Linked DNA regions of Geomonas sp. RF6. The protein of the gene in region 2 interacts with the protein of the main gene of each other region in a pairwise test. Links are inferred from orthologs where the notes say so. Each region holds a gene or a part of one and is shown on either strand. Other genes may lie near its edges.

Evidence for each region.
Region 1: the proteins of LPW11_RS09370 (region 2) and sfsA interact in binary tests that used the Escherichia coli proteins (3 or more experiments, as listed by UniProt). The link is inferred for Geomonas sp. RF6 from one-to-one orthologs.
Region 3: the proteins of LPW11_RS09370 (region 2) and LPW11_RS14870 interact in binary tests that used the Escherichia coli proteins (3 or more experiments, as listed by UniProt). The link is inferred for Geomonas sp. RF6 from one-to-one orthologs.

Annotation. Positions count from the first base shown.
Region 1 is NZ_CP087999.1:5,207,607-5,217,363, reverse strand. The notes cover bases 3,464-6,252. They hold sfsA (DNA/RNA nuclease SfsA), read right to left. Parts: upstream 5,312-6,252; coding sequence 4,616-5,311; downstream 3,464-4,615. Other genes in these bases: rfbA (glucose-1-phosphate thymidylyltransferase RfbA), read left to right, coding at 5,615-6,252; LPW11_RS22165 (ATP-binding protein), read right to left, coding at 3,949-4,470; LPW11_RS22170 (phosphatase PAP2 family protein), read left to right, coding at 3,464-3,935. In the rest of the region: LPW11_RS22180 (DEAD/DEAH box helicase), read left to right, coding at 1-2,873; LPW11_RS22175 (hypothetical protein), read right to left, coding at 2,944-3,144; more of LPW11_RS22170, read left to right, coding at 3,384-3,463; more of rfbA, read left to right, coding at 6,253-6,517; rod shape-determining protein MreC, read left to right, coding at 6,654-7,481; rod shape-determining protein MreD, read left to right, coding at 7,471-7,992; mrdA (penicillin-binding protein 2), read left to right, coding at 8,034-9,757. UniProt on the Escherichia coli protein: Binds to DNA non-specifically. Could be a regulatory factor involved in maltose metabolism.
Region 2 is NZ_CP087999.1:2,162,965-2,172,746, reverse strand. What follows is about bases 2,698-5,511. They hold LPW11_RS09370 (glutamate-5-semialdehyde dehydrogenase), read right to left. Parts: upstream 4,826-5,511; coding sequence 3,569-4,825; downstream 2,698-3,568. Other genes in these bases: proB (glutamate 5-kinase), read right to left, coding at 4,850-5,511; nadD (nicotinate-nucleotide adenylyltransferase), read right to left, coding at 2,887-3,537; rsfS (ribosome silencing factor), read right to left, coding at 2,698-2,897. Also shown: LPW11_RS09395 (flavodoxin family protein), read right to left, coding at 1-351; gpmI (2,3-bisphosphoglycerate-independent phosphoglycerate mutase), read right to left, coding at 400-1,941; LPW11_RS09385 (23S rRNA (pseudouridine(1915)-N(3))-methyltransferase RlmH), read right to left, coding at 2,052-2,513; more of rsfS, read right to left, coding at 2,517-2,697; more of proB, read right to left, coding at 5,512-5,974; LPW11_RS09360 (DUF2062 domain-containing protein), read left to right, coding at 6,127-6,609; LPW11_RS09355 (inorganic phosphate transporter), read right to left, coding at 6,872-7,873; LPW11_RS09350 (DUF47 domain-containing protein), read right to left, coding at 7,866-8,483; LPW11_RS09345 (undecaprenyl-diphosphate phosphatase), read left to right, coding at 8,758-9,522; RadC family protein, read left to right, coding at 9,655-9,782. UniProt on the Escherichia coli protein: Catalyzes the NADPH-dependent reduction of L-glutamate 5-phosphate into L-glutamate 5-semialdehyde and phosphate. The product spontaneously undergoes cyclization to form 1-pyrroline-5-carboxylate.
Region 3 is NZ_CP087999.1:3,445,181-3,455,119, reverse strand. Bases 3,436-6,406 are described here. They hold LPW11_RS14870 (sulfate/molybdate ABC transporter ATP-binding protein), read right to left. Parts: upstream 5,470-6,406; coding sequence 4,402-5,469; downstream 3,436-4,401. Other genes in these bases: cysT (sulfate ABC transporter permease subunit CysT), read right to left, coding at 6,398-6,406; cysW (sulfate ABC transporter permease subunit CysW), read right to left, coding at 5,471-6,352; cysK (cysteine synthase A), read right to left, coding at 3,436-4,199. In the rest of the region: LPW11_RS14900 (DUF2383 domain-containing protein), read left to right, coding at 1-326; LPW11_RS14895 (DUF2795 domain-containing protein), read right to left, coding at 420-728; LPW11_RS14890 (radical SAM protein), read left to right, coding at 874-1,662; LPW11_RS14885 (SHOCT domain-containing protein), read right to left, coding at 1,764-2,564; LPW11_RS14880 (hypothetical protein), read right to left, coding at 2,733-3,044; more of cysK, read right to left, coding at 3,246-3,435; more of cysT, read right to left, coding at 6,407-7,228; LPW11_RS14855 (RrF2 family transcriptional regulator), read right to left, coding at 7,388-7,849; LPW11_RS14850 (O-acetylhomoserine aminocarboxypropyltransferase/cysteine synthase family protein), read left to right, coding at 8,215-9,468; sulfur carrier protein ThiS, read left to right, coding at 9,527-9,739; LPW11_RS14840 (HesA/MoeB/ThiF family protein), read left to right, coding at 9,736-9,939. UniProt on the Escherichia coli protein: Part of the ABC transporter complex CysAWTP involved in sulfate/thiosulfate import. Responsible for energy coupling to the transport system.

The DNA.
Region 1 (9,757 bases), 3.0 Mb from region 2 along the record:
TCAGCCTCTCAGACCCCGCTGTCCCTTCGCAGATCCGCCACTTTTTCCGCGAACTCTTCAACTCCAACTACAGGGCGCGCTGGATCGAGGACTTCAATGCCCGCTTCGGGGGAAGGTATCCCTTCGCCTTCCGCACCGACAACGGCGCACTCGTTCCTCTGTCGATGGCTCCCGGTTCCGGCCGGCGCATCGTGATCCGTCTCGACCTGGCCGATGACAGGGTCACCGTCTGCCGCTGCTTCGAGGATGGGAGCTCGGTGGAGAAAGGATCCTTCGCCAACGATTCCTACCACTTCGATCTTCGCAATGGTCTCATCGAGCGGATAGCTGATGCGGAGGGGGTGAGCTATTTCAACCGGTTCACCCCTCTGCTGCACAGCGTGAACGCGTCGTGGCTGAAGGTCATGGAGGACGGCTTCGCTCTATCGCGTACCGCCTTCAACGAGCTGAGGCTCTCCCTCTCGGCGGAGGAGAAGATCCATTTCCTGGAGCACGCGGTCTTCATGGTGCGCGGTCGCGAGAGGCGGGTGCGTGAAGTGTCGCCGCAGTACCGGATAAATATCGTGGAAGAGGGCCCTTCCCTGCGCATCGTCGCCGAGGGTGTGGTGGAGGGGATCCCTTTTTCTCTCTCCCCGGAGACCTTCTGGTTTTTCACCCCCGAGGGGCGCAGCACTTTTCCGCAACCGCTGAAGGCCAAAAAAAGGATCGCGTCGATCATCGCTACCTGCTTCGCCGTGGTCGCCTGCCATAGCAAATCTGAACGGGACAGGGAACTGCGCGCCGCGTTCGACTCGCCGGATTTTTTCAAGAGGGGGATCAAGAGCGAAGCTCGCCGCATCGTGAGCCATTTCTGGCAGACACTGAACGAGCGGCACTCCCTCCTGCAGGCGGCGGACGGGGAGTGGCTCGAGGTCCCGGTCGATCCGGTACTCCAGGCGCGCCTGCTGGAGATACCGTGCGCCATCTTCGGCGCCGATGCCCTGTCGCAGGGGGATCGTGTCGGGCACCTCGTCCTCCCTCGCGAGGAGGGGATGCGGCAGCTCTCCCGGTTGCGCCGCGACTGTGCCGCCGCCGGCTTCGATCTCTACTTCCAGGGGGAGCCGCTGGAGACGGTCAGCTGGTCCTTCACCGTCGATGCTACCCATTCTTCCATCGACTGGTTCGAACTGCGCCCCGAAATCCGCTACGAGGGAGAGGTGATCGCCGAGCAGGAGCTCCTCGAGGCGGTGCAGGCGGGGGGGCTTTTCCGGCGAAACGGCGCGCTCTTTCTTCTGGACGACGATACTACCCGCGCGCTGGCCCTCTTCGCCGCGGGGGGAAAGCGGCAGGTGGTGCGCATCCCGCGCCTGCAGATTCTCGACTGGATCGTCCTGCGCAAAAACGGCGTGCGGGTGATCCTCTCGGAAGCGGATGAAAAAATCATCGAAAGCCTCACCAACTTTGAGCGGATCGAGCAGCGCACCCCGCCGGCGGGGCTGACGAGCAAGCTGCGGCGCTACCAGCACGAGGGGCTCAACTGGCTCGCGTTCCTCTACGAGCACCGCTTCGGCGCCTGCCTTGCCGACGACATGGGTCTGGGGAAGACGATACAAGCGATCGCCTTTCTCGCCGCCATAAAGGAGGGTGAGATCGCCAGCGACCTGTCCTCCCCGCTGCCGCACCTCATCGTCGTCCCCCCGAGCCTCATCTTCAACTGGGAGAGCGAGATCGAGCGGTTCTACCCGGGGCTCAAGGTCCTCGTCTACCGCGGGCAGGGGCGCCGGGCTCACTTCGAGGGTGTGGATCTCGTCCTCACCAGCTATGGCGTGGTGCAGCGGGATATCGAGGAGCTCTCAGAGCTTCGCTTCCATGTCATCGTCTTTGACGAGGCGCAGGCGGTGAAGAACATCCATGCGGAGACGACCGGGGCCGTGAGGCGGCTGAAGGGGAGATTCAAGGTAGCCCTCACCGGAACGCCGGTGGAAAATCACCTCGGTGAGTTCTACTCGGTCATAGACCTTGCTGTGCCGGGGCTTCTCGGTCCGTTCGAGCCGTTTCGCCGGGGAATGGCGAAGGAGGGGGATGAATTTCTCGAAACCCTTATCCGGCGCACCCGCCCCTTCGTGTTGCGCAGGAGCAAGGACATGATCGCCGACGAGCTCCCGCCGAAGGTGGAGACCGATATCTACCTGGAGATGACGCCGCGCCAGAAGGCGCTGTACGTGCGGACGGTGGCCCATGTGAAGGCGACGGTGGAGGAGGCGTACCGCCTGAACTCGGCGGCGCAGGCCCGCATCATCTCCCTGACGGCGATCCTGAAGCTCCGCCAGATCTGCCTCTCCACAAAGCTGCTCCTGCCGGAGGGGCGCGACAGTGCGCCGAAGGTGGAGTTTCTGATCGAGCAGCTGGACGAGCTCTTCGACGAAGGGCACAGCGTTCTCGTCTTCTCCCAGTTCACCTCTTTTCTCGACATAGTGCAGGATGCCCTTACCGCGCACGGGACGCGCTTCTCGCGCCTGGACGGCTCCACGCCGGTGTCGCGGCGCAAGGCACTCGTGGAGGGATTCCAGGAGTCGAGCGAGCCGTCTGTATTCCTGCTCAGCCTGAAGGCGGGGGGGAGGGGGCTCAATCTGACGAAGGCGTCGTACGTCTTTCACCTCGACCCGTGGTGGAACCCGGCGGTGGAGAACCAGGCTTCCGACCGGGCGCACCGTATCGGGCAGAAGAACCAGGTGAGCATCACCCGGCTCCTGATGCGCCACACGATCGAGGAGAAGATGATGGAGTTGAAGAAAAGGAAGCTGAAGCTGTACCGGGCGCTGCTGGAGGACTCGGACGGCGACAGCGGCGTCCCCATCGGGAAGGAGGACTTCGAGTTTCTGTTGAGCTCGTAGAGATGGACCTGCCGGAAACGCTGCGCTTATTCCGGCCTACAGACCGCTGCGATCGATTCCGCTCCATGGCTTATGCTGTGCCGGATTGGACCTCCGTTGTCAGGAAGACCTGCAACGGATCGGTCTCCCACGTCACTTCCGGGAAAAGGGCCCGATCGAGGCGCAGGTATGTGCCATCCACCCCCGTCTCCGCCCACCAGCATTCATTCCCGCGTACCGGCAGCTTGTCAAAGAGATACAGCTCACTGTTCTTGTCCCTTGCTACGTACATTCCCCCCTCCTCGTCACCTTTCTTTCCAGCACAGTAGCTAAGGATAGCATAGTCCCTCCCGGTCGACACCGACGCGGCACACTCCCACCAAATATTCCGCGGTTCCGGCGCCTTTTTTCGCATCTCTGCATGTGTATAAGTGTAACCAGTTGAAACTACTGCTTCCGTGATTGACACTCCCGCCTAATGCCCTACAATCGTAGGGGCCCCGAAGCCCATTTTCTAATCCAGGGGGAATCATGCGTAGGGTTTGTTGCGTTGTCATTGCTGCCGTTGTCCTCTGCTCCGCCTCACTTACTCCGGCTTCCGCTGCGAGCCATCATGAAGTGCTGGCTGGCGATGTCCTCCTTGCCGTCGTTCCGGCCGCTGCCATCGGGATCGCCTTCTACAAGGATGACGTCGAAGGGGAAAAGCAGTGGCTGCGAAACATGGTGGCAAATCAGGCTCTCACTTCCGTTCTCAGGCTCGGGTTCAACCAGACCGGGCTCGGTGAGCGCCCGAACGGCCACCCGTATGGCTTTCCCTCCGGCCACATTGCCTTTGCAGGGGCGGGTGCCTCGTTCCTGCAAGAGCGCTACGGATGGAGCTACGGGGTCCCGGCCTGGCTCGCCACGGGGTACATCGCCTACGTGCGTGTGGACAACAACAAGCATCACTGGTATGACGTCGTCGCTGCCGCAGGGCTTGCCTACGGTGTGGGGAAGCTGTTCGTGACGCCGGAAAACGCGACCCACGTTGCACCTGTGATAGGGCCGGAGTTCATCGGGCTGCGCCTGCAGCGATCGTGGTGAGAGACAGGGGGAATCAGCAGCTTTCGGGGGAGAAATACTTGCAGAATGACAGGGTGTTTCTCCCGTTGCTGGAGCGGTAGTTCACCTTGTCCATGATGGAGCTGATGATGAAGAGTCCCATTCCCTTTTCGGGGAGGCAGGCGGTCTCCGAGGGGTCGTATTCGAGGGTGGGGGGACGGAAGGCATCCATCGCGGTGCCGTATTCGGAGATCTCGAAGCAGATCCTGTCGTCGTACAGGATGATCGTGGCCTCGACGGTGAATCCCGGCTTGCAGTGGTAGGCGTGACAGATGGCATTTGTGACCGCTTCCACGACGCATATCTCCATCTCGTCGTGCGCTTCACGCGGCAAGGGGGTGTGGGCACAGATGCCGCGTACGGCGAGACCGACGAGGGAGACGTCACTGAGGCTGCTGTCTATGGTGAGGTGAAGGGTTTTCTTTCTTCGATCGCTGTCGGCGGGGGCAAGGTAGGGAAAAGCGTCGGCAGGGAAGTTTCCGGTTCCAAGCCTTGATGTGTCGATGACGCCGCTCACCTGGAGATCTCCAGGGTCGGTGTGGGTTCTCGCTTCCCTATTTCGGTCGGTATTAGCATCGTCTCTCCCTTCAAGGAGCGCTATTACCCGGCAGGCACTGCTACTACCTTATAACCCCTCACCAAAGCCTTGTCAAATGCGTGGTTTACAGCGAAACCGGAAGACTTCGCACCAGCCGGATTTCCCCCGGGGTCACCAGCGCCTGGTACGCCAAGAGCTCCACACCGGAGTCCGCCGCGACGCGCAGGAGGAGGGCGTATTCAGGGTCTATCGCTGCTGCCGGGGAGAAGCTGTCGGCATCCTCACGCTGCACCACGAAGACGTTGGCGGCGCGGTGCCCGAGTCGCACCGTCTCCATCAGTTCCTGCAGGTGGCGCTGCCCCCGAGTCGTTACCGCGTCGGGAAAAAGCGCCACCCGCTCCCGCACCAGGGTCACGTTCTTCACCTCCACGTAGCACACCCCCCGGCTCCCGCAGAGGAGGAGGTCCACCCTGCTCGCCGCGCCGTAAGGGACCTCGCAGCGAATCGTTTCATACCCGCAGAGCTCTGCGATGACACCCTCTTCGATGGCTTCCCGCACGAGCCTGTTGGGGAGTGACGTGTTGATCCCCACCCAGCACCCGTCCGCCTCGACCAGTTCCCAGCTGTGGGGGTAGCGGCGTTTGGCGCTGGTGCTTACCGAAAGGAGGACGCGGCTGCCGGGGAGGGCGCACCCCATCATCGAGCCGGTATTGGCGCAGTGGGCGGTGACGACTTCGCCGGAGTCCAGCTGGACGTCGGCGAGAAAACGCTGGTAGCGGCGTATCAGGGTTCCTTGAAGGAGGGGGTGAGGCAGAATCATTCGGTTACTCTCTCGGGGGGAGTGCATGGGCCTTCTTGCTGCGGCGACGATAGCACCTGCAAAAGGTCGCTGTCCACCCATTTCCGCCTTGGCCGAGCGGGGGGCGCAGGGGGAAGGGGGGATGAAAAAGGTACGGGACGGAACACTCTTCAAATTATTCCGTGATCCTGATATATTGTGGTGCTGGAGTTGTTGTACTCCGGCAAGAAAAGTTCCCCTTCCGCCAGTCTTAATTACTGTTTGACGCGCTACCCCCCTTGTGATAGAAAAAACCTTTTCGTGAAAACTTATCGAGAGGGCCTAATGTCCGGAATCAAGAAAGGGATTCTGCTCGCCGGTGGCGCCGGGAGCAGACTCTACCCCCTGACCCTGGTAGCAAGCAAGCAGCTTCAGCCGGTCTACGACAAGCCGATGATCTACTACCCGCTGGCGACTTTAATGATGGCGGGCATAGCCGAGATCCTCATCATCTCCACCCCGCAAGATACCCCGCGCTTTCAGGCCCTTCTGGGAGATGGCTCCCGCTGGGGAATCAAGCTGACCTACGCGGTGCAGCCTGAGCCGAAAGGGATCGCGCAGGCCTTCCTCATCGGTGAGGAGTTCATCAACGGCGACCCGGTCTGCCTTATCCTCGGGGACAATATCTTCTACGGGAAGATGGAGCTGGACCGTCTGGTCGGCAACTTCACCTCCGGTGCGGAGATCTTCGGCTACTATGTGCAGGATCCGGAGCGCTACGGCGTGGTGGAGTTTGACGGCGACGGCGTCGTCCTGAGCATCGAGGAGAAGCCGGCACATCCGAAGTCCAACTACGCGATCCCCGGTCTCTACCTCTTCGACAGCAAGGTAGTGCCGATCGCGAAGGCGCTGAAGCCGTCGGCCCGCGGCGAGCTGGAGATCACGGACATAAACAGGGAATACCAGCAGCGCGGCGAGCTCCTGGTGCACAAGCTCGGCCGCGGCATCGCCTGGCTCGACACCGGCACCCACCAGAGCCTCCTTGAGGCCTCGCACTTCATCGGGACGCTGGAGGCACGGCAGGGGCTGAAGATCGGGTGCCTGGAAGAGCTTGCACTGAGGATGGGGTACCTGGACTGCAAGGGGATGGAGGCCGCGATTGCCGCCACACCCCCCTCGAGTTACCGCGAGTACCTGGTCCGGGTGTACAATGAAGCCGGCCTCTGCGGCAGCGGACCGAAGGTATAGCGCACCGGAGCGACCCCTGCAGCCGCCAGCTTCACCGGTCGCTCTGCACCTCCGGGGGCGCTCGGTTCAGCTCCTTCCACATTTACCTATGCCATGAGACAGGGGGCCACGAGCCCCCTTCACTCTTTTAAAAGATATGCGAGAGCTGTTCACCCGATTCAGACGACATCTGGTCGCCGCCCTGTTCCTCCTGGTGGCTTTCCTCACTTACGCCCTCAATCTGAAGAACCGGGATCACGCCAATCCCCTCGAGCGCGGGGTGCTCGGCCTCGTGTCGCCGCTGGCGGCGGGGAGCGCCGCGCTGAGCCGCGTGACGGGCGGGGTGTGGGACGACTACGTGAACCTCGTGGACGTCAGGCGCGAGAACCAGCTCCTCAAGGCGAACCTGAAGCGGCTGAACGAGCAGGTGGTGGCGGCGCGGGAGGCGACGGCGGCGAACGCCCGCCTGAAGGAACTCCTGGGGCTGAAGACCTCCCTCAACATCCCTTCCGTCGCCGTCTCCGTCATCGGCGAGGACAGCTCCGCCTGGTTCAAAACGCTCGTAGTCGACCGCGGCTCCCTGGACGGGCTCGTCGAGGGGATGCCGGTCGTTGCCTCCGGCGGCGTCGTCGGGAGACTGGTGAAGGTCGGGCCGGCGAGCTCGCGCGTCCTTCTTCTTACCGATCACGCGAGCGCCATCGCCGCCGTCATCCAGCGCTCCCGCGCCCGCGGCGTCGTGCGCGGCACCGGGGGGGGACGCTGCTCCATGGAATTTACGGTGCGCGACGAGGACGTGAAACTCGGCGACAGCGTCGTCACCTCCGGCATCGGCGGGGTATTCCCCCCGGGGCTCCCCCTCGGGGAGGTCACCATGGTGAAGAAGGGGGAGTACGGGGTATTCCAGACCATCGAGGTGCAACCGAAGGTCAACATCGCACGGATCGAGGAGATGCTGGTGCTGCTCAGGCCCCCTAATGCTGAATAAGAAGAGCATCCTGAAAACACCGATGGCGCGCTACTGCATGGTCACCGTGGCCTTCACGGCGGCGCTCATCCTGCAACTCACCGTGCTGCCGGCGTACCTCATGGACCCCTTCCAGCCGAACTTCATCATCATCCTGGTGGTGTACCTGGGGCTCAAGAGGCCGCAGCGTTTCTCCCCTCCGGCGGCCTTCACCCTCGGCCTCCTGCAGGACAGCTTCAGCGGGATCTACCTCGGCCTGCACGCCTTCTCCTATCTGTGCATCTACTTCCTGCTGGCGAAGCTCTCGGACCGTCTCTACACCGACAACCGCTTCCTCCTCGTCCTGACGGTCTTTCTGGCGACGGTCCTGAGCGGCCTCCTGTGCCTGCTCCTTTTGGCCGCCTTCTCGGTGTCGAACGGGATCTACAGCTCGATCCTTCCCGCCATCATCCCGCAGGCTCTCGTCAACGCACTGGTGGCGTCCCTTATCTTCTACCTGCCGCACGGTGCGGCAGAGGAGGAAACACAGTGAAGTTCAGAGGCATCCCGGAGGAAGACGGCTCGAGAAGGCTCATGTGGCTTTCCATGGGCGCGTTTTTCATGTTCTTCCTCCTTCTGGCCCGGCTCTGGTACCTGCAGGTCATCGCTACCGCGGACCTGCAGAACCAGTCGGAAAATAACAGGCTGAGGTTCGTGCCGGTGGCGGCGCCGCGCGGTGCGATACTGGACCGAAACGGCAAGGTCCTTGTCTCCAACACCCCTTCCTTCAGCGTCGCGGTCATCCCGAAGGACGTGAAGGACAAGGTGCAGCTGGTAGGTAACCTCTCTCGCTATCTCGGGGTCGACGAGCAGGAGATCCTCGACAAATGGCGCAAGAGCGAGGGGAGGGCGAAGTACTACCCTCTCGTTGTCGCCTCCAACATCACGCGCGACCAGCTGGAGTTCCTGGAGGAGAACCGGCTCGCCCTCTCCGGGGTGAACATCGAGATGAAGCCGGTGCGCGCCTACGCCAACGGTCTGCTCGCTTCGCACCTCCTGGGGTACATTGGGGAGATCTCCGAGGACGAGCTCACCAACGAGAACTTCAAGGAGTACAATCCCGGCGACTACATCGGTAAAAGCGGCATCGAAAGGGCCTGGGAGCGCTCCCTGCACGGCGTCGACGGAGGGCGCCAGATCGAGGTCGACGCGCGCGGGCGCTTCCTGCGCACGGTGGAGGAGACGAACTCCGCCGTCGGCAACAGCATCGTTCTCACCCTCGATCTCGACGTGCAGAAAGCCGCCGAGGAGGCTCTCGGGGAGAGTGCCGGCGCGGCAGTCGCCATGGACGTGAGGACCGGCGAGATCCTCGCTTTTGCCAGCACCCCGGGATACGACCCGACCCTCTTCGCCGGCCGCATGCCGAAGGACAAGTGGAAGGAATACCTGGAAGACAAGAGGCGCCCCCTGGAGAACAAGGCGCTGAAGGGGCTTTATCCCCCCGGGTCGACCTTCAAGATCGTCACCGCCATCGCGGGGCTGGAGGAGGGGCTGATCGACGAACATTCGGCGGTGAGCTGCCCCGGCTACTACAAGTTCGGCAACGCGACCTTCCGCTGCTGGGACAAGAGGGGGCACGGGCATGTGGAGCTCAGGAAGGCGCTGCGGGAGTCGTGCGACGTCTACTTTTACAAGCTGGCGGAACGCCTCGGGGTGGACCGCATAGCGAAATATGCGAAGCTTCTGGGACTCGGGGCGCCGGTCGGGGTGGGGCTGGAGAAGGAAAAGAGCGGCGTCATCCCCACCCAGGAGTGGAAGCTGAAGCGCTACGGCAAGAAGTGGTTTCAGGGTGAGACCCTCTCGGTCGGGATCGGGCAGGGATACGTGCTGACCACCCCGTTGCAGCTCATGTCCATGATGAGCGCAGTAGCCGCCGACGGCGTGCGCTACCAGCCGCACCTCGTGAAGCGTATCGTCGACTCCGAGGGGAAGGCCCTGCAGGAATTCGCTCCGAAGGTGGTGGGACAGTCCGGGATCAAGCCGCAGAACCTGCGCCTGGTGAAGGAAGGGCTGTGGGCCGTTGTGAACGAGGCGCACGGCACTGGCGCCATGGCGCGCCTTGCCGAGGTGCAGGTGGCAGGGAAGACCGGATCGGCCCAGGTGGTGAAGCAGAAGACGAGGGGGGGCTCGCTCGCCTACGAGTTCCGTGACCATGCACTTTTCGTGGCCTTTGCACCGTACCAGAACCCGGAGATCGCCGTTTCCGTGGTAGTCGAGCACGGCGAGCACGGCGGGAGCGCCGCGGCTCCGGTTGCCGG
Region 2 (9,782 bases):
CAGCGCCGCGTACTTCCCTTCCAGCGACATGCAGTGGATCATGCCGCAGCACCGGTCCATGAACGCCTTCATCTGCGCGGTGACACTGAAGATGTAGTTGGGGCTCGCGAGTATGAAGCCGTCGCAGGCGAGGAGCTTCTCCTTCACCTCCTCGAAGCTGTCCTTCAGAAGGCAGGTCCCGGTCCTGTGGCAGTTGTCGCACGCAAGGCACGGCCTGATCTTTTCCTGCGCGAGGTTGACGACCTCGATTTCGGCACCCGCCTCCCGTGCGCCTGCGATGACCTCCTCGAGGAGCCTTCCGGTGTTCCCCTCCATCCCGCGGGGGCTTCCGTTTATGGCGATGATCTTCATGGGGCTCTCCTCTCTTGCGATGCCAGATCTCCCCAACCGACGTCGGGGCTACGACTCGATGATGCTCTTTCCGGTCATCTCCCGCGGCTGCGGCACCCCGAGGATGCCGAGCATGGTGGGTGCGATGTCGGCAAGAATACCATCCTTGCGCAGCTTTGCGTTCCTGTACGCCTCTCCCACCACCACAAAGGGGACTATGTCGCAGGTATGCGCCGTGTGGGGACCACCCTGCTCGTCCTGCATGATCTCCGCGTTGCCGTGGTCGGAGGTGATGAGCGTGGTGCCGCCAAGGGAGAGAACCTTCTCCACCAGCCGCCCCACGCACGAATCGACCGCCTCTACAGCCTTCACGGCCGCCTCCATGATGCCGGTGTGCCCCACCATGTCGGCATTGGCAAAGTTCAGCATGATGACGTCGTACTTGTCCTCGTCGAGCCTCTTCAGGAGTTCGTCGGTCACGAGGTACGCGCTCATCTCCGGCTTCAGGTCGTAGGTCGCCACTTCCTTCGGGGAAGGGACGAGGACACGATCCTCACCGGGGAAAGGTACTTCATTTCCGCCGTTGAAAAAGAAGGTCACGTGGGCGTACTTCTCCGTCTCGGCTATGCGCAGCTGGGTGAGGCCTGCGTTTCCCAGCACCTCGGCGAGGATGTTCTTCAGATCCTCCGAGGAAAAGGCGACGGGGAGGCCGAAGGTCTCGTCGTAGCTCGTCAGGCAGACGTACGAGGAAAGCTGCGGCCACGGCTTCCTGTCGAAGCCGGTGAAAGCGGGATCGGTAAAGGCGCGGGTGATCTCGCGGGCCCGGTCGGAGCGGAAGTTGAAGAAGATGAAGCCGTCGCCGTCGCACAGGCGCCCCACCGGCACGCCGTTTTTGAGTATCACGCTCGGCTCCACGAACTCGTCGGTGGCGCCTGCCTGGTAGCTCGCGGCGATCGCCTCCGCCGAGCTCGCGTAGGCGTTCCCTTCTCCCTTCACGATCGCGGCGTACGCCCGTTCCACCCTTTCCCACCGGTTGTCGCGGTCCATGGCGTAGTAGCGGCCGATGACGGTGGCGATCGTTCCGGCCCCGATGCGCTTTATCTCCTCCTCGAGCCGGTTCAGGTACTCCGCCCCGCTTTGCGGCGGCGTGTCGCGCCCGTCCATGAGGCAGTGCACGAAGATGTCGCGCACCCCCTGACGCTTGGCGAGCTCGATGAGGGCGTAGAGATGCGTCTCGTGGGAGTGTACGCCGCCGTCGGACAAGAGCCCGGAAAGGTGCAGCCGCCCGCTCCCTTTTTTCACCTTCTCCATGCACTCCAGAAGGACCGGATTCTCGAAGAAGTCGCCGTCCTCGATCGACTTGCTGATCCGGGTGAGATCCTGGTACACCACGCGCCCCGCGCCGATGTTCATGTGCCCGACCTCGGAGTTCCCCATCTGCCCGCGCGGGAGCCCGACGGAGAGGCCGGATCCTTCGATCTGCGTGTACGGGTAGTCGGCACAAAGCCGCGTCATGTTCGGAGTCGCCGCCTTGGCAACCGCGTTGTGCTCCTCGCTCGGGTTTATCCCCCAGCCGTCCAGGATCATTAAGAGAAGAGGTTTCTTGGGCATGGTTTTCTCCGGGTGATAATGAAAAAGGTGAAGAGAGGACTTCACCTTTTGTGTTGATGGCTATTTATCGGGCTTCTGAACCGGCCGCTCTCGAAAAGTCCAGAGAGCGGTCAGTGGTGGTACGGTTCGCCGTTCATGATGGTGAACCCGCGGTAGAGCTGCTCCAGCAAAAAGACCCGCGCCATCTGGTGCGTCAGGGTCATCTTCGAGAGGGATACCGTCTTGTACGCCTGGCTGCGAAAGGAATCGGTGAAGCCGTAGGCGCCGCCGATGGCGAAGACGAGGTCGCCGATCCCCTGCTCCCTGCTCCTCTCCAGGAAGGAGGCGAGGTCGGGTGAGGAGAGGGAATCGCCCCGCTCGTCCAGGAGCACCAGCTTTCCCCCCTTGGGGATCAGCTTTGAGAGCCTCTCGCACTCCCGCTCCCGCATGGCGGGCGCCGCCGCCCCCTTCTCATCCCGTGCCTCGAGGAGCTCGAGAGGCATGTAGCGCCGGATCCTCCCGGCGTACTCCTCGATACCTGCCCTGACCCATGCTTCCTGGGTCTTTCCGACCCACAGGACCTTCAGCTTCACGTCTTACTCTTTCTCCCAGAGGTACTCTTCCGGGACCTCGACCCGCGGGGCACGCTGCCACAGCTCGTCGAGATTGTAGATGGCGCGCACCTCCTCCTGGAAAACGTGGACGATGATGTCGCCGTAATCGATCACCACCCAGCGCCCTTCGTCGAAGCCCTCCATGTCGATGGGGCGGTCGATAGGCTTCAGCCCCATCTTCACGCTGTCTGCGATCGCCTGCACCTGCTTGTCGGAGCGGCCGCTGGCAAAGACGAGATAGTCGGCGATGCTGGAGATCTTTTCTATCTGGAGGATTTTTACGTTCAGCGCCTTCTTGTCCAGTGCGAAGTAGGCACATTTCAGGGCGCGCTCTCTTGCCGCCATGATTTCCTTATCTGACATCGATGTATAACCTCTGTTCCTGTATGTAGCGCTCGACTGCCTCAGGCACGAGATACCTGATCGAGCGGCCGCTTTTGACAAGCGATCTGATTTGACTGGACGAGATGTCCAAAAGCACCCCGTCGACCGCCAGGAGGCGGAAGCCGGAGGCGTGAGTGAGTGTGTCGGGGGTGTCGACGTGGGTGAACTGATCCGCTATCGCCGTCGGCAACCCCGTGGCAAGGCTCTCGAAAGTGGAGCCGGGGCGCTGCACCGCCACGATGTTGCAGCAGGCAAAGATTTCGCTGTACCTGTACCAGGTGGCGATCTCCGCAAAGGAGTCGCCACCGATGATGAAGAAGAATTCGTCGTCCGGGAAGTCCTGGCGCAGCTGCCGCAGCGTATCGATGCTGTAGGAGCGCCCCCCCCTTTCCTGCTCCATGGCCGAGGCGGTGAAGTGCGGGTTGTCCTGGATCGCCAGCCGCACCATCTCGAAGCGGTCCGCGTAGGAGAGCTCCCCGATCTGCGGCTTGTGCGGCGGTGTCGCGGCCGGGATGAACATGATCCGGTCCAGGCCGAGGCGGTCGCGCGACTCCTCGGCGATCCTCAGGTGCGCCATGTGGATCGGGTTGAACGTCCCGCCGAGGATGCCGACTCTCATCGCGCCGCCCCTGTCAGCGCCCCCCGCTTCATCAGGGGCGCACCTGCCCTTCGCCGTACACGATGAACTTCGTGGTGGTCAGGTCCTCGAGCCCCATGGGGCCGAAGGAGTGGAGCTTCGTCGTGGAGATGCCGATCTCCGCCCCGAGTCCGAGCTGGTTGCCGTCGGAGAAGCGGGTGGAGGCGTTCACCATCACCACCCCGGAGTTCACCTGCCGCACGAACTGCTGCGCGTTGGCGTAGTTCCCGGTGATGATCGACTCGGTGTGCAGGGAGCCGTAGCGGTTGATGTGATCGATCGCCGCGTCCATGTCGTCCACCACCCGCGCGGCGAGGATCAGGTCGAGGTACTCCGCGTACCAGTCCTCTTCCTTCGCCTTTTTCGCCTCCGGCGCGAACTGCCTGAAGGTGGCGTCGCCGCGCAGCTCCACCTTCATGGCTGCGAGGGTCTCGTAGATGAAGGGGACGAAGGTCTCGGCGACGTCCTTGTGGATGAGGAGGGTCTCCAGCGCGTTGCACACCCCCGGCCTCTGGGTCTTTGCGTTGACGATGATCTTTCTGGCCATCTCGAAATCGGCGCTCGCATCGACGAAGATGTGGCAGACCCCCTTGTAGTGCTTGATGACCGGTATCTTGGAGTTCTCCACCACGAAGCGGATCAGGCTCTCGCCGCCGCGCGGGATGATCACGTCGATGAATTCCTCCTGCTTGAGCATCTCGGTGACCCCTTCACGCTCCACGAACGGCACGATGGAGAGCGCCGCAGCGGGAATCCCCTTCTTCTCGAGCTCCGCAGAGAGGACCGAAGCCACCGCCATATTGGAGTGAAACGCCTCCGACCCCCCCCTGAGGACGACGGCGTTGCCGCTCTTCAGGCAGAGCGCCGCGGCGTCGGAAGTGACGTTCGGGCGGGACTCGTAGATGATGCCGATCACCCCGAGCGGGATGCGCATCTTCCCCACCATGAGGTCGTTCGGCCTCTTCCACATCTTCGTGACCTCGCCGACGGGGTCCGGGAGTGCGGCGACCTCGCGCACGGCGGCGGCCATCCCCTCGACGCGCGCGGCGTCGAGCATGAGGCGGTCGAGCATGGCGCTCGAGAGCCCCTTTTTCTCTCCCGCTTCGAGGTCCTTGCGGTTCTCCTCGATGATGGTCCCGGCGTTATCCACCAGCGCCTGCGCCATGGCGAGGAGGAGTTCGTTTTTCGCCACCGAAGAGAGCCGCGCCATGGCAAAGGACGCCCTGCGTGCCTCGGAAGCTATACTCTTTATCTTTTCAGCAACACTCATTACTTCCCTCCAAATGTGAAACCGCTACACCAGCAGCACCAGGTTATCCCGATGGATGACATCGTCCCCGTAGCGGAAGCCGAGGATCTGCTCGATCTCCGAACTCTTCGCGCCGCGGATCTTTTCTATCTCCTGGCTGGAATAGTCCACAATGCCGCGGGCGAATTCGACGCCGTCGGGAGCCCTCAGTCTCACGCAGGCGCCACGGTGAAAACGCCCCTCCACACCGGATATGCCGGATGGCAGGAGGCTCTTCCCTTTTCGCGCCACGAACTCGGCGGCGCCGGCATCGACGATAAGGGAGCCGGCCGGGCGCAGCGTGAAGGCTATCCAGTGCTTGCGGCGGTTCAGGCACTCTCCGCACGGCAGGAAGAGGGTGCCGACCTCCTCGCCCTGCATGGCGCGCAGCACGTTTCCGCTCTTCTTGCCGTTGAAGATGATGGCGGCGACGCCGGACTTCACCACCTTCTTGGCGGCGGCGACCTTCGTGGCCATCCCCCCGGTCCCGACACTCGTACCGGTACCACCTGCGCACCGCTCCAGGTCGCGGGTGATGGAGGCGACTTCGTGGATGAGGAGGGCATCGGGGTTCTTGCGGGGATCGGCTGTGTAGAGCCCGTCGGTATCGGTAAGTATCAGGAGGAGCTGCGCCTCTACCAGGTTTGTCACCAGGGCGGACAGGTTGTCGTTGTCGCCGAACTTGATCTCCTCCACCGCCACGGTATCGTTTTCATTGATTATGGGGACGATGCCGTTGGCGAGAAGGGTATCGAGAGTGGCGCGGGCGTTCTGGAAGCGGAGCCGGTTGGCGAGGTCGTCGCGGGTCAGGAGGATCTGCGCCACCATAAGCCCGAACGCCGAGAATGCTTCCTCGTACGCGCGCATGAGCCTCGACTGCCCCACCGCTGCCGCAGCCTGCTTCTGGGGTATGGTCTTCGGGCGCTCGGTGAGCCCCATCGCCTGTCGCCCGGCGGCAACGGCGCCGGAGGAGACGATGACCACCTCGAGCCCCTTCTGGCGCAGCTTCGAAACGTCGGCGGCGAGCCCCGCCAGGAAGGAGGGATCGACGCCGTTTTCCTCATTGGTGAGGACGCCGCTCCCTATTTTCACCACGATCCGTTTAGCTTTTCTGAGTAAGTCCTTCCGCATTGCCTCATTATGAACATCATGATAGTTTTTTAAAACGTTTGATCGTATCACGTTTGGCTTTACTTGGCAAATCCTTGATAGGAAGGGAGTCTTAATGGATTGACAAAAAAATGGCGGGACCTTAGACTACCGGAAATTTTCGAGGTGACGTTTTGCTGAACAAAAAGGTGTGGAAGAAGCGCCTATACACAATCCTTTCGCTCGACAGCCACCCCGGTCACATCGCCGCCGGGTTCGCCGTCGGCGTCTTCATCAGTTTCACCCCTTTCTTCGGACTGCACACCCCCATCGCCATTGCCGCTGCATTTCTGCTCAGGTTGAACAAGGTGACCTGCATCACCGGCGCGTGGGTCAACACGCCACTCACCATGGTGCCGGTTTTGGGGCTCAGTTACAAGCTCGGAAAGATGCTGCGCGGCGGGCCCGTCCAGGAACTGCAGTTCCAGGGACTCGAGTGGCGTTACCTGGAAAAGCACGCGTCATCGCTTTTGATCGGCTCCTCCATCTTAGGCTTTTTGGCCGCCGTCATCGCCTACTTCGCCTGCTACTACCTTGTCGTCCGCTTCCGCGCAAAGGATGCGCTCCTAGCCGAAAGGGTAAAGGAGATGGAGCAGGTGGGAGAGGAACTGGAGTAGTCAGCGCGGCCGGCGCGACAAAGGCAAATCCCCCCTGTCCCCCTTCGCAAAGGGGGGAACGTTAGGCCTTCAGCAGTGCTTCGTGGCAATGTACCCACGCTCCCCCGGAATTCCCGGATGAATCTTTGCGAAGGGGGGGACGCGAGTTGTCGTGCAGTGCTGAGTGGCAATACTCCACGCTTCACGGAATGAACAAAAAAAGGCGCCGGAGGAGCTGATCGTCTCGCTCTTCCGGCACCTTTTTATTCTTTGTGCAGCGGCTCTATCTGCCCAGATAGGGAGAGAGAACGGTGTAGGTCAGGAAGGCGACGATCGCCGAGGCCGGAATGGTAATTACCCAGGCGCAGACGATGCGATAGGCGACGGCCCAGTTCACCGCAGACATCCTCTTGGAGAGTCCGACTCCCAGGATTGAGGAGGTGATCACGTGAGTGGTACTGGTCGGAAGTCCCATCGCGGCCGCGCCGAGGATGACGCCGGCAGAGGCCGTCTCGACGCAGAAGCCGTGCACCGGCTGGAGCTTCACGAAGTCGTGCCCCACCGTCTTGATGATCCTCCACCCGCCAGCAGCCGTTCCGAGCGCCATGGCGATGGCGCAGGCGATCTTCACCCAGGTCGGCACGTCAAAGGTGGTGATGGTGCCGTAGCTGACCAGTGCCATGGTGATGACCCCCATAGACTTCTGCGCATCGGCGGTGCCGTGGGAGAAGGCCATGACGGCGGCCGAAAGCACCTGCAGCTTCCGGAACCCCTTGTTCAGACCGTACGGCGCGCTGTTCCGGAAGATCCACATCATGATGACCATGAAGAGGAAGCCGAAGAAGGCACCGACCAGCGGGGAGACGATGAGGACCGTGATGATCTTCTTCAGCCCCGCCCAGTGCAGCGCCTTAACCCCCGCATGGGCGATGACCGATCCCACCAGTCCGCCTATGATGGCGTGCGACGACGAGGAAGGAAGCCCGTAGTACCAGGTGATGAGGTTCCAGACGATGGCGCCGATGACACCGGCGAGGACCACCATCTGCGTCACGGTGGAGGCGTCGACGATCCCCTTCCCGATGGTGGCGGCCACCTTCGTGGAAATCATGGCACCGACGAAATTGAGCCCTGCCGCCATGATTATGGCGCTGCGCACCGAAAGAGCGCGGGTGGATACGCAAGTTGCAATAGCATTTGCAGTATCGTGGAAGCCGTTTATGTAGTCGAATGCCAGCGCTGCCACGATCACTGCGATCATCAGGACGAGCGTCGACTCAGGCATTTTTTACCACCACGCTTTCCAGGATGTTGGCGGCGTCCTCGCACTTGTCCGTCGCCGTCTCCAGCGTCTCGTAGATTTCCTTCCACTTGATGAGCTGGATCGGGTCTTTCTCCTCGTGGAAGAGACGGCTGATCGCCTCGCGGCAGACGCGGTCCGCCTCGTTCTCCAGTGCGTTCACCTCGATGCAGTAGGCGCTGATCGGCTCCAGCTTCCCGCCGAGGACCGCCACGGTCTTGTCGATGGTCTGGCACCCTTTGAGGATGAGGAACCCGAGCTCTCGCGATTCCGGCGTGGTGCGCTCCACGTTGTACATGACGAGCCTGGTTGCCGAGGCGTCGATCAGGTCGAGGACGTCATCGAGGGCGGAGGAAAGAGCGTAGATATCCTCGCGGTCAAAGGGGGTGATGAAACTCTTGTTAAGCTTCTTGATGATCTCGTGGGTGATGGTGTCACCCTTGTGTTCGATTTCCTTGATCTTCCGCTGGCTGGCCACCGGATCACTGAAGTTGTCGAGCATCTCCTTGAGGAGCTCCGCCCCGACGACGATGTTGTGCGACATCTCCCGGAACATGGCAAAAAATTTCTCGTCCTTCGGAATCATCCCAAACATGCTGTTTTCCCTCCGATTTATGGGGCACGGACCCCTGCTTCCTGCAAACCGATGGAATGTAGCACAATTGTCGCGGAGTATACCAGTAGTAATTCAGCAATGAGTGTAGACACAATTTATCCTCATTGTTTCGGCTTGCTTTTGCCCAAGCCTTACCTTATCGTGAAGGGATTGACCGCCACCCCTGAAGCCGCGAGCAGAAGGGTCCGGCGCCAGGGGTGCAGGGGATACAGAAAGTATAGGCGTTGCAGTAAAAGCCGCAAAGGAGGAGCAGGTGACGGGACTCGAGGCGATCATACTTGGCATTGTTGAAGGGCTGAGCGAATTTCTGCCCATCTCCTCGACGGGGCACCTCATCCTCGCCTCCACTCTCATGAAGATCACGCAGACCGACTTTCACAAGGTCTTTGAGGTCACCATCCAGCTTGGGGCGATGCTGGCGGTCCTCTATCTGTACCGCAAGCAGCTCGTCACCCGCTCCGGTCTCTACCTGAAGCTTGCTGTCGCCTTCCTTCCCACCGGGATCTTCGGTTTCACCCTGTACAAATTCGTGAAGTCGATGTTCCAGCCCTCCGTGGTGAGCTACATGCTCATAGCGGGCGGGATCGCCTTCCTGGTCGTGGAGTGGTACCTGAGGGACCACCGCCCCGACGTCCCCAACATCGAGGCGCTGACCTACAAGCAGGCATTTCTGATCGGGCTGGTGCAGAGCCTCTCCATGGTCCCGGGGGTCTCCCGCTCCGGGGCGACCATTCTCGGCGGGCTCTTTGTGGGGATGGACCGGAAGAATGCGGCCGAGTTCTCCTTTCTTCTGGCACTTCCCACCATGTTTGCGGCCACGAGCTACGACATCTACAAGAACATCGCCGTCTTCCACAAGGCGGAGTGGGACACCATCGCCATCGGCTTCGCAACCTCCTTCATCTTCGGGGTCATCAGCATAAAGTGGCTGGTCAAGTTCATCTCCCACCACACCTTCGTGCCGTTCGGCATCTACCGCATCATCGCCGGAGTCCTTTTCCTGCTGCTGGTCCCGTGACCTCGCCGCACCCCCATTCCCCCTGCTACCCCTGGATGAGAGTCCAGCTACAAGAGGTGCAACGCGCCTTGCGTGGGGTAATATGTAGCTTTGGCCATCACTCGTGCGGGAGGAGCTTGCGGAGGGAGCGCTATGAGCGGCGGAATCAAGAACTGGCCCGAGTCGGAGAAACCGCGGGAAAAGATGATGCAGCACGGGGCAGATGTCCTCTCGGAGGCGGAACTCCTCGCCCTCATCATCGGCACAGGGGACTCGGCGAC
Region 3 (9,939 bases), 1.3 Mb from region 2 along the record:
TGATCCTCTTCCAGGCGGACCACCGCAAGCACATCGACCTGCTGTCGGCGAAGATACTGGAGCTCGGCGGCACCCCTCCGGAGCTCACCTCCGACTTCAAGGGGTTCTTCATCACAGGATTCACCGCGCTGCGCAGCCTCACCGGAACGAAGGGGGCGCTGGAAGCGATGGAAAGCAACGAGCGTCTGACGAACACGAAGTATGAGGATGCCTCCCGTCTCGACCTCCCCCTCGAAATCGTCTCCATTGTGCAGTCGAACCTCTCCGATGAGCGCTACCATCTTTCCTTCATCCGCGAGGCACTCGCTTCCCTGAATGCCAGGTAGGGCGAGCGCCGGCAGATGAAATGGAAAAGGGCCCGAACCGGTTTCCGGTTTAGGCCCTTTTCTTTTGCCGCCAGAAGCGGGTTGTTGAGGTGGCTACTTCTTGCTGGACGAAGAAGAACGCCCCTTTGAGGATGACGAGGACGATCCTTTGGAAGACGACCCTTTGGAGGACGATCCTTCGTCTGAACCTCCTCTTTCGCTACCAAACGCTTTCATGACATCCGCCATGCTGTTGTACTCGCGGTCGTCCATCCTCTTGATTTCGTCGAGGACTACCGCCTCCGCCTTCTGGTGTTGGGCATGCTTCACCAGGTCTTCCTTCTGGGCGGGGAAATCGATCCCTTTGAGATGTTTTGTTATGTTAGCAGGTGAATGACCTCCACCACGTCCGACATTCGCCATAATCCTTCCTCCTGTCTGGCTGCCGTCTCTCCTTGGTTGCAAGCCACAATGGCTACCTTAGAATTCTAGCATCTTTGCCGGACAGTGCCAATCAAGGCAGAATAAAAGGGCTTATTTTACGCCACCTTGCGAGACAGGAAAAGCCATGAGAGAAAAGGAGAGGCTCCCCGCCGCACTCTGTTTCCGCGTAACCCGCAGGTGCAATGCGCGGTGCGATTTCTGCCTCGCACCTCCTGCCGGAAGCGACCCCCCTGGCGAGGTCCTGCTGTACCGCCAGCGCTGGCTTCTCCGGCATGGAGCGAGAGAGATCCGCTACTGCGGCGGGGAGCCCTCGCTGCACCCCGACCTCCCCGAGCTGATAGAGGAGGCCCGCGCCGCCGGCGCGAAGACCGCCCTCACCACCAATGCACTCGCCCTCCCCGATGAGTTGGTGGCGCTCCTTTCCGCGGCGCGGACCCGCGTGAAGGTGAGCCTGCACGGTGATCGGGAGGAGCACGACGCGCTGGTGGGGCGGGGCGCCTTCGACGGCACCTGCGCCGGGGTGCACCGCCTCCTCGCGCAGGGGGTAGAGACCTCGCTGCAGAGCGTGTTGGTACGGGGAGGCATCGGAATCATTGAGTGGGGGGTAAACTTCTGCCTGGAGAGGAGGATACGCCGCTATACCCTTCTCCCCTTCGTGGCACGGGGGAGAGGGGGTGACCGCCGGGACCGCTATGAGCTGGAGGAGGCGGGGCGGCGGGCGCTGAGGCGCGAGGTGGCGCGCCTCCGGAAGGATCTCGGGAGCCGGCTCGATCTGCGGCTGCTGGACTTCCACTCCAGGCGCATCCCGGTGGTGGAGACGGACGGCAGGATCGTCTGGGAAGGGTGCAGCGAAACCGGCGACATTCTCATCTGCACCATCCCGGAGGGGGCACAGATGCAGGCGGAGCCATAGCATTGAGTGGCTGTCGGACTGGTCGGACTGGTGTGACAACTCGGTCCACAAAAAAGCCCCCGCCGAAATGGCAGGGGCTTTTGTACTCTCGGTCTGTCGTCTCAGAGTTCCTTCAGGATGCTCTCCTTCTTCGCGCGGTACTCGTCCTCTGTGATGAGCCCTTTCGCCTTCAACTCACCAAGAACCCTCAGGCGCTCCTCGAAGTCCTTCGCCGCAACAGGAGCGACCTTCACCGGCGCCCCCGCGACTTCAGGCTCGGGAGCGAGCGCTGCCTCGGCCGAAGCCTCGGGAACAGCTATCACCAGCCAGTCGGGTCGCTGTGCTGCAAAAGTGACCTTTGAAGAGGTGCTGGTAACGACACCGGGCAGTTCAACCCCCTTCCCGCGGGAGGGGGGGACGAAGGGCTGCAGGCGACGGTCCAGTTCCCGGATCTGTTCGCGCAGCATCCCCAGAATGAGGTTCAGCCGGTTTTCCCGGTAAAAGGCTCGCCCGGTGGTGACAACCTCTTCGCTGCCGATGCCGGCGAGAACGGGGTTTCTTCCGTAGACGGCAAAGACGACGTCCTGGTCGGGGCGCGCCTTCTGCAGCGCGGCGGGGAGTTGCTCGGTGAGAAGCTTCACTTCCGGTTCGTCGAAAACGCGCACCTGCTTCGGGTTGTTCGGAAACTTCACACGCAGGGCGGCAAGCTCCGAGTGGAGCCTCTTGTCGGAGAGGGAGACAGGGTGCTGGTTCGGCGGGGCCTTCTCCCCCCTCTCGTCGCGGTCCACCAGCGCCACGAACTGATCGCGCGAATGCCACACTACCGCTTTCTTGGCCGCCTCTTGCGTAGCGCAACCGGTTTGCAGCGCCATCAGGGAGATCAGCGCAAAAAGACAAAAGGTACGAGGTGACAGAAACGACATTTCTTCCTCCTTCAGCATAAGCGCCAGGCGCCGGGGATAGCAGGCCAACAAGTTCAGCCGTCTTATCAGCAACGCCATGGCAAGTCAAGCCAAAAGGGAGGGATCCCGCGGGTAGTAAAACGAAATCTCATTCCGCTGGTGCGTCGCTCCGTGGAGGAGAAACGCCACCTACAGCGCACACCGGTCTCTGCGTTCAAGCACCGCGTCGATGATCCTGTCCGCTTCGCTGGCGGTGAGACCGACGCCGGGCTTGTTCCCCATCCAGTGGGTAACGTCGTCCCTGCTGCTCGCCAGCGGCTGCGGCAAGGGAGGGCCGTTCACCCGCTTGCCGTTGACGTAGAGCATCGCCTTGTACTCCCCCTGGTGACGCACGAGGGCAAAGGTGGCGAGTGCTCCGTTGGACAGGACCTTGTTCAGAAGCTCCCTCTCCACAATCGGCTCTTCATCCGCATACAGCTTGTACCAGTCAAGGTTCGACATTACCGTTCTCCTCTGGTGAAGATTGCGTCGTGCCAACGAGACAGCGGTTGAATTAAGGGATAGTAATAGAATCGGCACTGCAGGGAGGATCTTGAATTAAAACAGTGGGAAACCGGGAAGGTCGGGACGGCGGGGGAACGAAAAGGATGGGGGAAGGGAAGAGGGATGCCGCGGACGATGCCGGGCATCCCTCTCTTTTACCTACGCTTCCTCGAAGAGGGCGGTGGAGAGGTACCTTTCTGCGAGGTCCGGGAGGATGACCACGATGGTCTTCCCGGCAAACTCGGGGAGCTTCGCCAGCCGCACGGCGGCGGCTGCGGCGGCACCGCTGGAGATCCCCACCAGGAGCCCTTCCTCCTTCACCAGCCGCTGCGCGAAGGCGAGCGCCTCGGCGCTCTCCACCTGCTCAACACGGTCGACGAGGGAAAGGTCGAGGGTCTCGGGGATGAAGCCTGCGCCGATACCCTGGATCTTGTGCGGGCCGGGCTTCAGCTCTTCACCGGCAAGCTTTTGCGAGATCACCGGGCTCTCTTTCGGCTCCACGGCGACGGAAAGGATCTGCTTCCCCTGCGTCTGCTTGATATAGCGCGAGATGCCGCTGATGGTGCCGCCGGTGCCGACCCCCGATACGAGAACATCGATGCCGCCGTCGGTGTCGGCCCAGATTTCGGGACCGGTGGTCTTCTCGTGAATCTCCGGGTTCGCCGGGTTCTTGAACTGCTGCGGCAGGAAGTAACGCGCCGGGTCGGAGGCGGCGATCTCTTCAGCCTTTGCCACGGCACCCTTCATCCCTGCGGAACCGGGGGTGAGGATCAGGTTGGCGCCAAGCGCCGCGAGGACGCGACGACGCTCTATGCTCATCGTCTCCGGCATGGTGAGGGTGAGCTTGTAGCCGCGGGCAGCGGCGACGTAGGCAAGAGCGATGCCGGTGTTGCCGCTGGTCGGCTCAACGATCTCGACCCCCGGCTTCAGCACGCCTCGTGCCTCCGCGTCCCAGATCAGGTTAGCTCCGATCCTGCACTTGACGGAGTACGCCGGGTTGCGCCCCTCGATCTTCGCCAGTACGGTAGCCTGGGCACCTTTGGTGACGTGGTTCAGGCGAACCAGCGGGGTGTTGCCGATAGACTGCGAGTTGTCTTCATAAATGCGGGACATGGAGCTTCTCCTTTCGCTGTTTATTGCGGGCCACTTTTGCAGCGTCGCCGGGTACTGTGTGGGGGTGCAGCTTCTTTATCCAGCTCGCTGCTGGCAGAAAATCCAGAACTACCTTTATAATTATCGCATTCCATTGTCAACTACATTCTCCCCATTCTTGACCACATCGGTGAGACAATGGGGTGCAGGGGGAGGAGAATCGCTAGATCTGGTAGTCGCCGGTGAAGACGCGGACCTTGCGGGGGCGTGCGTAGACGCGTTCCCCTACCTGCAGGGTGAGGCGGTCGGCGGCCTCGCGGGAGAGGTCGACCTCCACCTTCGCGGTGCTCCCCACGAGGGATAGATCGACCCGCACCAGAGGTCCCACCGCGAGGATGTGCCTCACCTGCGCCTCGATGGCGGTCGCGTCCAGCGGGTGCCGGGCGAGCTCGATGTCGTGGGAGCGGACGTAGCCGATGGCAGGGGTATTACTGATGGCGGCATGCTCCGGCGCCTGCACCTCCACCCCGGCGAGCTGCGCCTTCCCCTGGTGCACCCGGCCGTGGAAGAGGTTCACATTCCCCAGGAAGTCGAAGACAAACGGTGTCGCCGGACGGTCGTACACCTCGCTCGGCGTCCCCTGCTGCTCGATGCGCCCACTGTTCATCACCACGATCCTGTCTGCAACCTCCAGCGCCTCCTCCTGGTCGTGGGTGACAAATACGCTGGTGACGTGAATCTCGTCGTGCAGCTTGCGCAGCCAGCGGCGCAGTTCGAGGCGGACCTTCGCGTCGAGCGCCCCGAACGGCTCGTCCAGCAGAAGAACCTGCGGCTGCACCGCGAGGGCTCGCGCGAGCGCCACGCGCTGCCTCTGTCCCCCCGAGAGCTGTGCCGGGTAGCGATCGGCCAGCTGCTCCAGCTGGATGAGACCGAGAAGCTCCCGCACCCTCCCCGCGATCTCCCGCTTCGACGGACGCTCCTTGCGCGGCTTTACGGTCAGCCCGAAGGCAATGTTGTCAAAGACCGTCATGTGCCTGAAGAGGGCGTAGTGCTGGAAGACGAACCCCACCTGCCGCTCCCGCACGTCCCTCTCCGTCGCCTCCTCCCCGTTGAAGAGGATGCTGCCGCTGTCGGGCGCCTCCAGCCCCGCGATGATGCGCAGGAGAGTCGTCTTCCCGGAGCCGGAAGGGCCGAGGAGGGCGACGAGCTCTCCGGAGGGGAAGGTCATGGAGAGGTCGCTGAGGGCCTCGAAGTTGCCGAAACGCTTGCTGATGCCGCTGATCTCGATCATGTCAGTTACCTTTCCTTACTGCGCCGGTGAGGGTCTGCTGGATCTTCCATTCTGCCACCGTCTTCACCGCCAGTGTCACCAATGCGAGGAGCCCGAGGATGGAGGCGACGGCGAAGGCGGCGGCGTAGCTGTACTCGTTGTAGAGTATCTCCACCTGCAGCGGCACCGTGTTCGTCGCGCCGCGCACGTGCCCGGAGACGACGGAGACGGCTCCGAATTCCCCCATCGCCCGCGCGTTGCACAGAATGACTCCATAGAGTATCCCCCACTTGATGTTGGGGAGCGTCACCCGCAGGAATGTCTGCAGGCCGCTCGCCCCGAGAGTCAGCGCCGCCTCCTCCTCGTCGCGCCCCTGCGCCTCCATGAGGGGGATAAGCTCCCGCGCCACGAAGGGGAAGGTGACAAAGAGGGTGGCGAGCACGATCCCCGGGACCGCGAAGATGATCTTTATGTCGTGCTCCTGGAGCCACGGCCCGAGCCACCCCTGCAGCCCGAAGATGAGGACGTAGATGAGACCGGAGACGACCGGTGAAACCGAAAAGGGCAGGTCGATAAGGGTGATGAGGAGGCTCTTGCCGCGGAAGTTGAATTTGGTGATCACCCACGACGCCACCACCCCGAAGAAGAGATTGAGCGGGACGCAGAAGGCGGCGGTAATGAGGGTGAGCCTGATCGCCGCGAGGGTGTCCGGCTCTTTCAACGCCTGCAGATAGGCGTCCCACCCCTTCTCCAGCGCCTGGGAAAAGACGGCGCACAGGGGGAGTATGAGAAAGAGGGCGAGAAAGGCTATGGCGGCGGCGACAAGGAGCCAGCGCACGGCGGCCGGCTCCGAGACGTTCAAGCCCCCCCTCCCCTTATGTCCCAAAATCTTCGTTGCGTGCATCGGGCACTCCTTCCGACCTCACTCGAGGTCACGCTTTGCTGCTGATCATGCCGCGAAACGGCGGCTCCACTTCTGCAGAAGATTTATCGCCAGAAGGAGGAGGAAGGAGGCGACCAGCATGACGGAGGCGATGGCGGTGGCGCCGGCGTAGTCGTACTGCTCCAGCTTCGTGATGATGAGAAGGGGGGTGATCTCGGAAACCATCGGCATGTTGCCGGCGATGAATATGATGGAGCCGTACTCCCCCACCCCCCTCGCAAAGGAGAGGGCAAAGCCGGTCAGTATCGCCGGGAGCATGGTAGGGAAGAGGACGCGGCAGAAGGTCTGCCAGCGGTCGGCGCCGAGGCAGGCGGCCGCCTCCTCTATCTCGCGGTCGAGTTCCTCCAGTACCGGCTGAACGGTGCGCACCACAAAGGGAAAACCGATAAAGATCATGGCGATGACGATACCCGCAGGGGTGAAGGCGACCTTTATGCCGTGCCCTTCCAGAAAGGAGCCAAGCCAGCCGTTGGAGGAGTAGAGGCTCGACAGCGTGATACCGGCGACCGCGGTGGGGAGCGCAAAAGGGAGGTCGACGAGGGCGTCGAGGATCCTTTTGCCGGGGAAACGGTAGCGCGCCAGCACCCAGGCGACGAGGACGCCGAAGATCGCATTGGTGAAGGCGGCGATGAAGGCCGCGCCGAAGGTGACCCGGTAGGAGGCGAGTACCCGCGGAGCCGTCACCGCCTCCAGAAACTCTCCCCACGAAAGGGTAGCGGTCTTGCAGGCGAGCGCGGAAAGCGGGATCAGCACGATGATGCTGAGATAAAAGAGGGTGTAGCCAAGGGAGGGGGCAAAGCCCGGGAGAACTGAATCTTTCTTGCCGAAGACAGCCATGGTACGCTCCGTTTTTTCGCCCCCTCCCGTCGCGAGACAGGGCGTCGTAGACGTCGAGAGTCCGGCAGGAAGCCCCCGGGGTGGCGGCTTGCGCCGCCACTCGCAGGGGAAGTGGCCCGCCTTAGGAGGTACCCGACGTCTACCCGGAGGTACGTCGGACTAGATGCAGAAATCCAGTATCCCTCGGTGCTCTTTCTCTGCTTTTTCGATCTGCTCAAGGACGTCGGCAAGGGTGGTGCCATCGAGCACCTTCGCGATGGCGTCCCGCGTCTCCTTCATGACAAACCTGATGCCGCAGGTGTTCTCGTCCTCGCACTCGGTGCACTTTGCGTAGGAGGTTTCGCTGACGCAGGGGACCGGGGCGAGGGGGCCCTCCATAACGCGGACCGCCTGGCCGAAGGTGATCGTCTTCGGCGCCCTGGCGAGGAAGTACCCACCCCCCTTCCCTTTCTGGCTCTGCAGGATGCCACTATTTTTCAGAGCGAGAAGGATCGCTTCCAGGAACTTCTTGGGGATCCGCTCTTCCCGCGCCAGGTCGGCGATCAGGATCGGCCCTTCTTCGTAATGCTGTGCAAGGTAGATAAGTGCCTTCAGGCCGTACTTGGTCTTTTTAGAGATCATCTTTTTATCCTATCAACTAGGTAGATTACTGATTATCATTGGAGCAGCACTATTGTCAAGAAGTAATTTTTCCTTTACCGCATGCAGCACCTCCGTTCGCGCAAGCGCCTGATTCTCAAGAAAAGAGGGAGGAGAGCACGGACTGCAGCGCCCAAGCGACCTGAGTCCCCGAAAAGGGGGAGCCGCGGTACCTATTCCCCACCTTTTTACTCTGGTATCACCCTTTTATTTCTTGACAAATCCACCACATATTCTTTATCCTCTGCCACACCATTTCATTAAGCTGCCGGTTTTACACCTCGGCAGTAGGTAATAGAGTTTATTACCGCAAGAAGAAGATTATTTCCATAGATTTAGGAGGCGCTGTGGGCAAGGCGGAACGAGAGCTGAAATTTGATACCCTGCTGGTGCATGGCGGCGTGGCACCGGGTCCGGGGGGAGCGACGAAGGCTCCCATCGTGCAAGCCTCCGCATTTGCCCAGGACAGTGCCGAAGGACTGGAGGACATCTTTCGCGGCAGAGCGGTAGGGCCGATCTACACCCGCATCGGGAACCCCACCCTGGACGCCCTGGAGCGCCGTCTGGCCGTCATCGAAGGGGGGATTGCGGCTATCGTCACCGCCTCGGGGATGGCGGCGATCACCACCGCTGTCATGGCGGTAGTGCGCAGCGGCGACGAGATCGTCTCCTCCTCCTCTCTCTTTGGCGGCACCTTCTCCCTCTTCCGTGACACCCTCGGCAACTTCGGCGTCACGACCCGTTTTGTCGACCCCACCGATCTGGAGGCGGTCGAGGGGGCTATGAGCGAGCGCACGCGCCTCGTCTTCGTGGAGACGATCGGCAACCCGAAGATGGACGTTCCCGACATCGCGGAGCTCTCCGCCATCGCCAAAAGGCACGGCGTCCCCCTCATGGTGGACGCGACCGTATCCACCCCCTATCTCGCCAGGATGAGGGATCTCGGCGCGGACATCGTGATTCACTCTACCAGCAAGTTTATAAACGGCACCGCGAACGCCATCGGCGGCGCCATCATCGACTGCGGTAGCTTCAACTGGCAGAGCGAAAAATTCCCCCACTTCGAGCCGTTCTACAAGAAGTTCCGCGGCTTCGCCTTCACCTCCCGCACGAGGAAGCTGATCCACAAGGACCTCGGCGCCTGCGCCGCGCCGATGAATTCCTTCCTGTTGGGCGAGGGGCTGGAGACGCTGGCGCTGCGGATGGAGCGCCATTGCTCCAATGCCCAGAGGCTCGCGGAATTCCTGCAGAGCTACGAAAAGGTGGCCTGGGTCAACTACCCCGGTCTTTCCGACTCTCCGTACCACGAAACGGCACAAAAGCAGTTCGGCGGCAAGTTCGGCGGCCTCCTCACCTTCGGGGTCGCAGACCGCCAGAGCGCCTTCACGGTCATAAACGGGTTGAAACTGGCGAAGAATCTTGCCAACATCGGAGACACGAAGACGCTGGTGATCCACCCGGCGAGCACGATCTGCGCGGAGTACGAGCCGGAGGTAAAGGGGCTCATGGGTGTGACCGAAGAGCTCATAAGGGTTTCGGTTGGCATCGAGGCAATAGAGGATATCTTAGACGACTTCGGCGCGGCGCTCGGGGCGCTGTAGTAACCGCCCCGCCCGGCACAGACCACGTCCCGAAAAAGGACCACCAGGAGCATAATCAATGAATCTGACAGTAAATGGCAAAGCGGCAGAAGTCGCCCAGGATGCACTTTCGGTAACGAGGCTCCTCGAAGAGCTCCAGGTAGCCCAGCGCGAGTACGTCACCGTGGAACTGAACGGCGACATCCTCGACCGCGCCGACTTCGACGCCATAACGGTGAAGGACGGCGACACGGTGGAATTCCTCTACTTCATGGGGGGTGGCTCTTTATGAAGCTCACCGAGGACCAGATCACCCGCTACTCCCGCCACATCCTCCTGAAGGAGGTCGGCGGTAAAGGCCAGCGCAAGCTCCTGAACGGCAAGGTGCTCATCATCGGCGCGGGGGGGCTGGGCGCCCCGATCGCTCTCTACCTGGCCGCCGCCGGAGTCGGGCAGATCGGCATCGCCGACGCAGACGAGGTCGACCTCTCC